Regions from separate parts of the Streptomyces sp. NPDC087859 genome, predicted to be linked through region 3. Evidence: riboswitches for the same ligand, from Rfam matches in the RefSeq annotation. Region 3 holds a riboswitch; each other region holds the start of a gene.
What was found. Region 3 has a riboswitch for cyclic di-AMP ahead of ACIOHP_RS25050 (peptidoglycan DD-metalloendopeptidase family protein). Riboswitches for the same ligand answer to the same signal wherever they lie in the genome.
Positions count from the first base shown of each region.

Region 1: linked by a shared signal. The riboswitch ahead of ACIOHP_RS40220 (M23 family metallopeptidase) and the one ahead of ACIOHP_RS25050 (peptidoglycan DD-metalloendopeptidase family protein) in region 3 are both predicted to bind cyclic di-AMP.
Region 2: linked by a shared signal. The riboswitch ahead of ACIOHP_RS03325 (transglycosylase SLT domain-containing protein) and the one ahead of ACIOHP_RS25050 (peptidoglycan DD-metalloendopeptidase family protein) in region 3 are both predicted to bind cyclic di-AMP.
Region 4: linked by a shared signal. The riboswitch ahead of ACIOHP_RS39420 (C40 family peptidase) and the one ahead of ACIOHP_RS25050 (peptidoglycan DD-metalloendopeptidase family protein) in region 3 are both predicted to bind cyclic di-AMP.

Region 1 is NZ_JBIUUU010000021.1:128,093-130,283, reverse strand. Features, by position in the region: gene ACIOHP_RS40225 (GntR family transcriptional regulator) at 1-42, opposite strand, end outside; gene ACIOHP_RS40220 (M23 family metallopeptidase) at 230-1,006, opposite strand; cyclic di-AMP (ydaO/yuaA leader) riboswitch at 1,020-1,188, opposite strand; gene ACIOHP_RS40215 (M16 family metallopeptidase) at 1,380-2,191, opposite strand, start outside.
Region 2 is NZ_JBIUUU010000001.1:702,675-704,865, forward strand. Features, by position in the region: gene ACIOHP_RS03320 (CocE/NonD family hydrolase) at 1-475, shown strand, start outside; cyclic di-AMP (ydaO/yuaA leader) riboswitch at 740-900, shown strand; gene ACIOHP_RS03325 (transglycosylase SLT domain-containing protein) at 902-1,384, shown strand; gene ACIOHP_RS03330 (HAD family hydrolase) at 1,396-2,191, opposite strand, start outside.
Region 3 is NZ_JBIUUU010000010.1:96,820-99,010, forward strand. Features, by position in the region: gene ACIOHP_RS25045 (alpha-galactosidase) at 1-329, shown strand, start outside; cyclic di-AMP (ydaO/yuaA leader) riboswitch at 646-803, shown strand; gene ACIOHP_RS25050 (peptidoglycan DD-metalloendopeptidase family protein) at 808-1,773, shown strand; gene ACIOHP_RS25055 (Tat pathway signal sequence domain protein) at 1,969-2,191, shown strand, end outside.
Region 4 is NZ_JBIUUU010000020.1:172,460-174,650, reverse strand. Features, by position in the region: gene ACIOHP_RS39425 (hypothetical protein) at 1-180, shown strand, start outside; cyclic di-AMP (ydaO/yuaA leader) riboswitch at 519-730, shown strand; gene ACIOHP_RS39420 (C40 family peptidase) at 734-1,207, shown strand; gene ACIOHP_RS39415 (ATP-binding protein) at 1,305-1,763, opposite strand; gene ACIOHP_RS39410 (helix-turn-helix transcriptional regulator) at 1,976-2,191, shown strand, end outside.

The DNA of each region.
Region 1 (2,191 bases), on a different contig from region 3:
GTCCCTGATCGCGGTGCATACCGAGTGCGCCGGAATACGCATGACCGACCTCCGCCTTAATCCCCGTGAAACGTCGATGATTGACGTGTGTTCAGTGACTCTATTGCAAAGAACAGGAATTTCCGATGGCGGGCCGGAATCCATGCATATTTTTTGGACAACAGGGCGACAGAAACGGCAAAACCCCGGCTCGGTGAGCCGGGGTTTCAGAAGATCTCGCGGTCCGTCGTCAGACGTTCACGCCATGCGAACGCAGGTAGGAGACGGGGTCGATGTCCGAGCCGTACTCCGCGGTCGTGCGGGCCTCGAAGTGCAGGTGCGGCCCGGTGACGTTGCCGGTCGCGCCGGAGAGGCCGATCTGCTGGCCCGGGGTGACCGTCTGGCCCACCGAAACACCGATGGACGACAGGTGCCCGTACTGGGTGTACGTGCCGTCGTTCATCTTGATCACGATGTTGTTGCCGTACGACCCGCCCCAGCCGGCCTCGACGACCGTGCCGGAGCCGACCGCGTGGACGGAGGTGCCGGTGGCGGCGTGGAAGTCGACGCCGGTGTGGCTGCCGGAGGACCAGACGCCGCCGCCGGCCTTGTAGCCGGTGGAGATGTACGAGCCCGATATCGGGGCTACATAGCTGTTGAGGCGCTTGCGCTCGGCGGCGGCGCGGGCGGCGCGCTCCTTGGCCTCGCGCTCCTTCTCGGCCTTGGCGGCGGCCTTCTTGAGCGCCGCCTGCTCGGCCTTCTGCCGGGCCTTCTGCTCGGCGGCCTCGATGGCCGCCTGCTGCTGGGCCTCGGCCTGGGCGTCGATCTGGGCGGCGACCGAGTCGCCGATGGTGACGACCGGGGTGAGGCCGGTCTGCTCGGCCGCGGGCTCCGCCGCGAGGGCCGGGGCGGCGAGGGTGCCGATGACGCCGGTGGTGGTGAGGGCCGCGACCCCCGCCACGTGGGCGGTGGTGCGCTTCATCCTGCTGGGACGGCGGTGCTTCCCGGTGGCGCGCGTGAACGCCATGTGGTGGCTGGTCCTTTCCTTCCTTCTCGCCTACCGGGTTAGCTGACGGGTTCGGAGCAGGAAGGTCTCCTACGGACCCCCTCGCTGCGCGCGCGGGCGTCCGATTCACCCCAGGGACTACATGAATGTGGGTCCCCGGCTCCCCTGGCTCGCGCCGTACGGGGACTCGGCGATGGCTGTCCGGTGCCGCGGGCGCGGCGCACTGCCTGACGAACAGCCCGGATGACGCTAAGCGGGGCGACTTTCAATCCCCAAACGGATCAGGGGTTTTGTAGCGCATGCCACAGGGCAGACAGGCAACCTCTCCCCTAATTCGGACATTAAGGGGCCCTGGTGACACGTCAGTCACCAGGGCCCCTTCACGCGCGTGCCGCTACTCGGCGGACACGACGCTCACTTCACCGATCCCGAGGGCCTCGACGGGCGCCTTGATGGCGGACGCGTCGCCGACCAGGATCGTCACCAGCCGGTCCACCGGGAAGGCGTTGACGGCCGCTGCGGTGGCCTCCACGGTGCCGGTCGCGGCGAGCTGCCGGTACAGCGTGGCCTGGTAGTCGTCGGGCAGGTGCTGCTCGACCTGGTCGGCCAGCGTGCTCGCGACGGCCGCCGCGGTCTCGTACTTCAGCGGGGCCACGCCGACCAGGTTCTGCACGGCGACGTCCCGCTCGGCGTCGGTCAGCCCCTCCGCGGCAAGGGTGCGCAGGACCGTCCACAGGTCGTCCAGGGCCGGACCGGTGTTCGGGGTGTCGACGGAGCCGCTGATGGCGAGCATCGCGGCACCCGTTCCGTCGGGGGCGGACCTGAGGACCTGCCCGAACGAGCGCACCCCGTAGGTGTAGCCCTTCTCCTCACGCAGGACGCGGTCCAGGCGGGAGGTGAGGGTGCCGCCGAGGCAGTACGTGCCGAGCACCTGCGCGGCCCACACGCGGTCGTGCCGGTCGGCGCCGATACGGCCGATCAGCAGCTGCGTCTGGACGGCGCCGGGGCGGTCCACGATGACGACACGGCCCGTGTCGTCGGCGGTGATCGGCGGCACCGGACGCGGCTCGGCCTGGGAGCCGGTCCACGAGCCGAGGGTGTCGGCGAGCAGCGCGTCCAGGTCGATGCCGGTGAGGTCACCGACGACCACGACGGTGCCGGTGGCCGGGCGGACGTGCTTCTCGTAGAAGGCGCGTACGGCCGCGG
Region 2 (2,191 bases), on a different contig from region 3:
GGCGGGGAGTTTCCTCGAACTTCCGGTGCGATCCCGTGAGTCGGCGGGCGACATCACCTTCGACGAGCCCGAACAGGCCGAGCCGCTCGGCGTCAACTTCCCCGCCACGCTGGACGAACCGCGCCCCGAGCGACTGGTCGTACGCGATGTCGCCAAGGGTGAGTGGCGTCTGGAGGTCGACCCCCGGTACGGCGGCACGCGCGTGTACCCGGACGGTCTGGAGTTCACCGAGGACGCGCTGGAGACGTACACGATCGACGAAACGGACCCGCTGTCGGCACGCACCCGCTCGGACTGGTCGATCCGGCTGCACCGGCCGGAGCTCGCGTGGGACACGACGGTCCGTACGCGCTCGGAGATCAGCTGTGCCGGGGCGGAGTTCTTCCTGGCCGCCAACGAGGTGGTCTGCACGGAGGGCGGCGAGGTGGTGTTCCACCGGACGTGGGAGAAGCGGATTCCGAGAACAGCCGGTTGAGGTTAATTGCCCGATTTGCGGCCGGATTTCATCTTCAGTGACTTGAGTCACTTCATTCTGTGGGCGGGCTGTGAGATCACGTCCGCCGATCCGCCATGCACGAACGCCAGTTGGTGATTGGCGGTCGCAAAGGATCAAGCACCCCATACGCCTCAGACCGAGGTCAATGGGCTCGTTGTGTGAATCCGGTACTTGTTCCGGACATGTGCTCTCGCATACGTTCCCGGCCGGGCGGAACGCCGAATCCTGCCGCCGCCCGGAGACCGCTCACCTACGAGAACTCACGGCAGGAGCGGGGGAACCAGGTAAGTCGCCGGACATAACGGACCGGCTTGGGGTGAAGTCGTGTCGCCGTACGGCGGCCCGGCCGGGCATCTCCCGCCCGAACCCGACAGCTCACCTCGCAGGCGTCGGAGAGGAACCGTCATGCCTGCTGCCGCTCAGCACCGTCGCACCAGAACGTCCCGCCTCGCCCGCAAGCTCGCCGTCGCCGGTACCGGCATCGCCGTCCTCGCGCTCCCGGTCATCGGCGCGACCAGCGCCTCCGCGGCCACCCCGACCGTGACCACGGCGACCTCGCTGGGCTACACCAACACGCTCGACGGCTGGATCCAGGCGTCGCTCCAGGTCATGGCCCAGAACGGCATCCCCGGGTCGTACGACAGCATCTACCGCAACATCATCCGCGAGTCGTCGGGCAACCCCTACGCCATCAACAACTGGGACTCCAACGCGGCCGCCGGCACCCCCTCCAAGGGCCTGCTCCAGGTCATCGACCCCACCTTCCAGGCGTACCACGTCTCCGGCACCTCGTGGGACCCCTACGACCCGGTCGCCAACATCACCGCGGCCTGCAACTACGCGGCGCAGCGGTACGGGTCGATCGACAACGTGTGGGGCGCGTACTAGGCCGACAGGGCCTAGGCCTGCCGGAAGAGTCTTTCGAGGACGACGGCGATGCCGTCGTCCTCGTTCGACAGGGTCACCTCGTCGGCCACGGCCTTGAGTTCGGGGTGGGCGTTGGCCATCGCGACGCCATGTGCCGCCCAGTCGAACATGGGGATGTCGTTGGGCATGTCGCCGAAGGCGATGGTGTGTTGAGGGCCGAGGCCGAGGTGGTCGGCGGCCAGGGCCAGGCCCGTCGCCTTGGTGATGCCGCATGGCTGGAGTTCGACGGTGCCGGGGCCCGACATCGTCACCGTCGCGAGGGAACCGACGACTCCGCGGGCCGTCGCCGCCAACTCGTCGTCGGACAGGGCGGGATGGCGGAGCAGGACCTTGCTGATGGGCGCACACCACAGGTCGTCGCGGCGGTCGACCCGTACGGCGGGGAGGGTGGGGTGCGGCATCAGATACCCCGGCTCGATGAGCGTGAGACCGTCGACGCCGTCCTGGTCGACGGCGGCGTACACCTGGCCGACCTCCGCCTCGATCTTGCCGAGCGCGGTCTCGGCCAACTCCCGGTCCAGGGTCACCGACCACAGCAGACGGTCCGCGCCGGCGTCGTACACCTGCGCGCCCTGCCCGCACACCGCGAGCCCCGTGCTGCCCAGGTCGTCGAGGAGCGGCCGCACTCTCGGGGCCGGCCGGCCGGTCACCACCAGATGCCGGGCCCCGGCCTCCGCCACCCGCGCGAGCGCGGCGAGCGAACGGTCGGAGAGCGTGTCGTCGCCCCGGAGCAGGGTTCCGTCCAGGTCAGTGGCGACGAGTGAATAT
Region 3 (2,191 bases):
CCGAGGCCCGTGAGTGGGTGGAGCTCTACAAGGAGATCCGGCCCGTGGTGCAGCGCGGTGACCTCCATCGGCTGCGACCGCCGCGGGGCGGGCTCAGTGCCGTCCAGTACGTCCTCGGGGGTGAGACCGTCGTGCTCGCCTGGCTCCAGGCGCAGAGCTACGGCGAGCCCGTACCGGCGCTGCGGCTGCGCGGGCTCGACCCGACGGCGTCGTACGAATGCCTCGAAACGGGCGAAGTTCACAGGGGTGCCGTATTGCTGCATCACGGACTTCGCATCGGATTGCGCGGCGACCTGGATGCGGCAGTTCTCCGACTGCGTCGTATCTGAGCTTTCTGTCCGAATTGGCGCCTTCCTCATCCTTCATTCCAACTCGCTCTGGAATAAGGGGAGCTGTGAATGTGCCACGTGAGGAGCGTCATACCCGTGACCGTGCGTCGCCCGTCATGTCCACGTAATTCCCGTTCTTTTTCAGGGGTTTTGCATGGCGGGAGGCGTGCGCAATTCACGCAGGGTGACCGGTAATTCTCACAGGGGATCAAGAGGAACGCATGCACCTGGAACCTCTCACTTGTCCCTTTGCGTCTTGCTCGCTTACGTTCGCCATCAATCCGGACGGACGCCCAATCCTGCCGCCGCCCGGGGACCGCACAACTCACCCGTGAACGGCAGGAGCGGGGGACCCACAGGTACAACCGCCTGTTCCGGTCTCCGGAACGGCTAGGGGTTAAGCCGCACCTCGGTGCGGCCGGGCATCTCCAGCCCGAACCCGACAGCTCACCTCGCAGGCGCCGGAGAGGAATTCGCCATGCCCGCGAAGGGTAAGCACCGCCGTCCGAAGGCCCAGCGCCTCACCCGCTCGATCGCCGTCGCCGGCACCGGTGGCGCCGCACTCGCCCTCCCGCTGATGGGTGCCGCAGGCGCCCACGCGGCCACCCCGCAGTCCGTTCCGGAGAAGGCCGTCCAGTCCCTTCCGGTCGCCGGGAAGACGGTCACCGAGAAGAAGACCGCGGAGAAGAGCGCCGCCAACACCACGACCGCGCGCACCTATTCGGTGCGGTCCGGTGACTACCTCTCGAAGATCGCCGACGAGCAGAACGTCAGCGGTGGCTGGAAGAAGCTCTACTCCGACAACCGTGAGGCCGTCGGTTCCGACCCGTCGCTGATCCACCCCGGTCTGAAGCTCACCCTCGGCAAGAAGGCCGCGGCGAGCACGGAGAAGTCCGCGGGCACGCGGAAGTCGGCGGAGACGCAGAAGTCCTCTTCGTCCGCGTCCTCGGAATCCGCCGAATCCTCGAAGTCGTCCTCGTCGAACACGACGGCCGCGACGCAGAGCAGCGAGACGACCGGCACCAGCAGCTCCAGCGGCTTCACCCTCCCCGTGGCCGGCGCCACCGTCGGTACCCCGTACCGGATGTCCGGCAGCATGTGGTCCAGCGGCTACCACACGGGCGTCGACTTCGTCGTCCCGACCGGTACCTCGCTCAAGGCCGTGGGCGCGGGCACGGTCGTCTCCGCGGGCTGGGGCGGCGCGTACGGCAACCAGGTCGTCATCAGGCTCGCCGACGGCTACTACGCCCAGTACGCCCACCTCTCCTCGCTCTCGGTCTCGTCCGGCCAGACCGTCACCGAGGGCCAGCAGGTCGGCCTCTCCGGCGCGACCGGCAACGTGACCGGCCCGCACCTCCACTTCGAGATCCGCACCACGCCGGACTACGGCTCGGACGTGGACCCGGTCGCCTACCTCCGCGCGAAGGGCGTCTCCGTCAGCTGACGCCACCCCCTGTGCCACCGAAGGCCGGATCCCGATCCCCGGGTCCGGCCTTCGGTGTTCGCTCTTGCGAGTTCATGATCACTTTATTGCGTTCTTGTGGCACGACTGTCCAAAGCGTCGACAGTGAGGGGAAGGTGGGGACACAGTGATCTCCGTAGCGATGCAAGCGCTTTCTATCCGCATCCGGAGGTCCCCGTGCCCGGCGTCGACCGACGCACCGTCATCAAGGGCGCCGCAGCCGCGGCCGCCGCGGCCCAGTTTTCCTGGGCCCAGTCCCGCACCGCCGACGCGGCCGAAGCGGACGACACCGAACTCCGCTGGCTGGAGGGCGCGACGCCCGACGCCCACGCCGGCACCACCTGGGGCGTGCCATGGGCCCGCGGGGCGTACCCGCCGGAGCAGAGGTTCCGGCTGACGA
Region 4 (2,191 bases), on a different contig from region 3:
GGGCTGCGGGCCGCCCAGGCGCTGGTGACGAAGGCCGCCGAGCTGCGCGACGCGCTGGCGACCATGCATCGGCGCGGCGAGACCGAAGTGCACGCCATGACCCTGGCGCGTGCGCTGCGGGTGCTCGACGGCGAGCGGCGCACAGCCCGGGTCACGGTGCCGCCGCACTCCGACAGTTGACGTGACGGCAGCCGGTCCGGCGCGCCCGACCGCGTGGCGGCGCGTCCGGGCCGGCCTTCAAACGGACCAAACGACGTACCCCCGTTTGGAGTAGACACCTCTCCTTTGACAGGGCCGCAAAGGTTGCGCAACGCGCGTAGCCCGACTCCGGAATGAGTACCTCCGTCGCTGGTCCGGGGGTCCTTGACCCTGTCGACGTTCCCTCGAACAGACGAGTGTCCACCCGAACGGGTGAGTGGTGAGTAACGCCACAAATCCCCGATTCCATTGGGTTTTTCGGCGTGGAGTACGTGAAGATCCCTGTCTGACGACAAGACCCCGCCGCAGCGGCGGGGCGATCCGGGCGGACGCCGAGTCCTGCCGCCGCCCGGATGACCGGTCGACAGGAGTGGATCGGCAGGAGTGGAGGACCCAGGCACGACGGGTCGCCGGATCGGCCTTCAACAGCCGATCCGAGCAGCCCTTGGGGTGAAGCCGCAGTATGCGGCCGGGCAACTTCGCCAGCCCGAATCCGACAGGTCATCCTTCACAGGCGGCTGACGAAGGGTTGCGCATGTCTGCGCTCAATCGTGTCCCGTCGCTCATGGCCCGGGCCGGTACGGCCTCGGCTCTCACCATCGCCGCCGTGGGCGGCTCCCTCGTGGTCCCGGGCGTCGCATCCGACGCCGAGGCCGCGACACCAGCGACGAAGGCACTCCAGGTCGCTGCCTCCAAGAAGGGCTCCCCGTACAAGTGGGGCGCCGCGGGGCCGCACCGGTTCGACTGCTCCGGGCTCACGCTCTACTCATTCAAGAAGGCGGGCAAAAGCCTGCCTCGTACGGCGGCCCAGCAGTACAACAAGACCCGCCACATCTCCGTGGGGAACCGCAAGGCCGGAGACCTCGTGTTCTTCCACTCCGGCTCCAGCGTGTACCACGTCGGCATCTATGCCGGGAAAGGGAAGATCTGGCACTCCCCGAAGAGCGGGGAGGTCGTGAAGCTGCAGAAGATCTGGACCAAGAGCGTCTGGTACGGCCGGGTCAAGTGACCCGTCCCGTGGGGGTGATGGCGACCTGACCTGCCGTCACCCTCGCGGGGCCGCCGTGACGCCTTGAGAGGCGCCTCCGACTTCCGGAGGCGCCTCTCTACGGTTCCTGCTGCCCCGCCGCGGAGACCGGCTCGGCCGGTACCGTCCACGGGAGTTCGATGGAGACGGTCTTGCCGCCCTCCCGGGTGGGCCGGACTCTCAGCTTGCCGCCGCACTCCGCGGTCAGCCAGCGGATGATGACCATGCCACGGCCGTTGTCCTGCTGGACGGCGGCCGGCAGCCGCTTCGGGAACCGCGGATGACTGTCGGTGACCCCGATGCGCAGTTGTTCGTCGCGGTCGAGCCGGATGTCCACCGTGAAGGTGGGTGACTGCCCGAAGGTGTGCTGTACGGCGTTGGTGGCGAGTTCGGAGACGATGAGCCGGATCGTCTCGGCTGCCTCGGTGGTCGCCGGCAGGCCCCATTCCGCCAGGGTGCCGATGACATAGGTGCGGGCCGTGGCGACCGAGGCGGGATCGCTCGGCAGAGTGACGGATGCTTCCAGATGGTCTGCCATGGCGACGTCGTCCCTTTCCCACGGGACCGCGGTCCGACACGGAGCGGATGGTTCGAGTACGGTCCCGGACTGGTGCTTCATCGCCAGACTGCCATTACGCGGCCGGTCACGGTGCCGATCCACCAAGATATGCATATATCTGTCGCTCGAAGCGGTGAACTCTCCGACGGAAGACCGTATTTGGGTGGCCCGGAAGGAGTAAGGAGTAGCCCATGCAGCACGGTCCCGCGGTACGCCGCCGGAAACTGGGCGCCGAACTGCGTGCGTTGCGCACCAGTGCGGGGCTCACCAGTGGTGAGGCGGCCCGGCTGGTGGGCTGGCACCAGTCGAAAGTGAGCCGGATCGAGACCGGCGCCAGCGGCGTGAAACCGGCCGACGTGCGGTTACTGCTGGACGCCTATGCGGTGCACGATACCCAACTGCGCGAG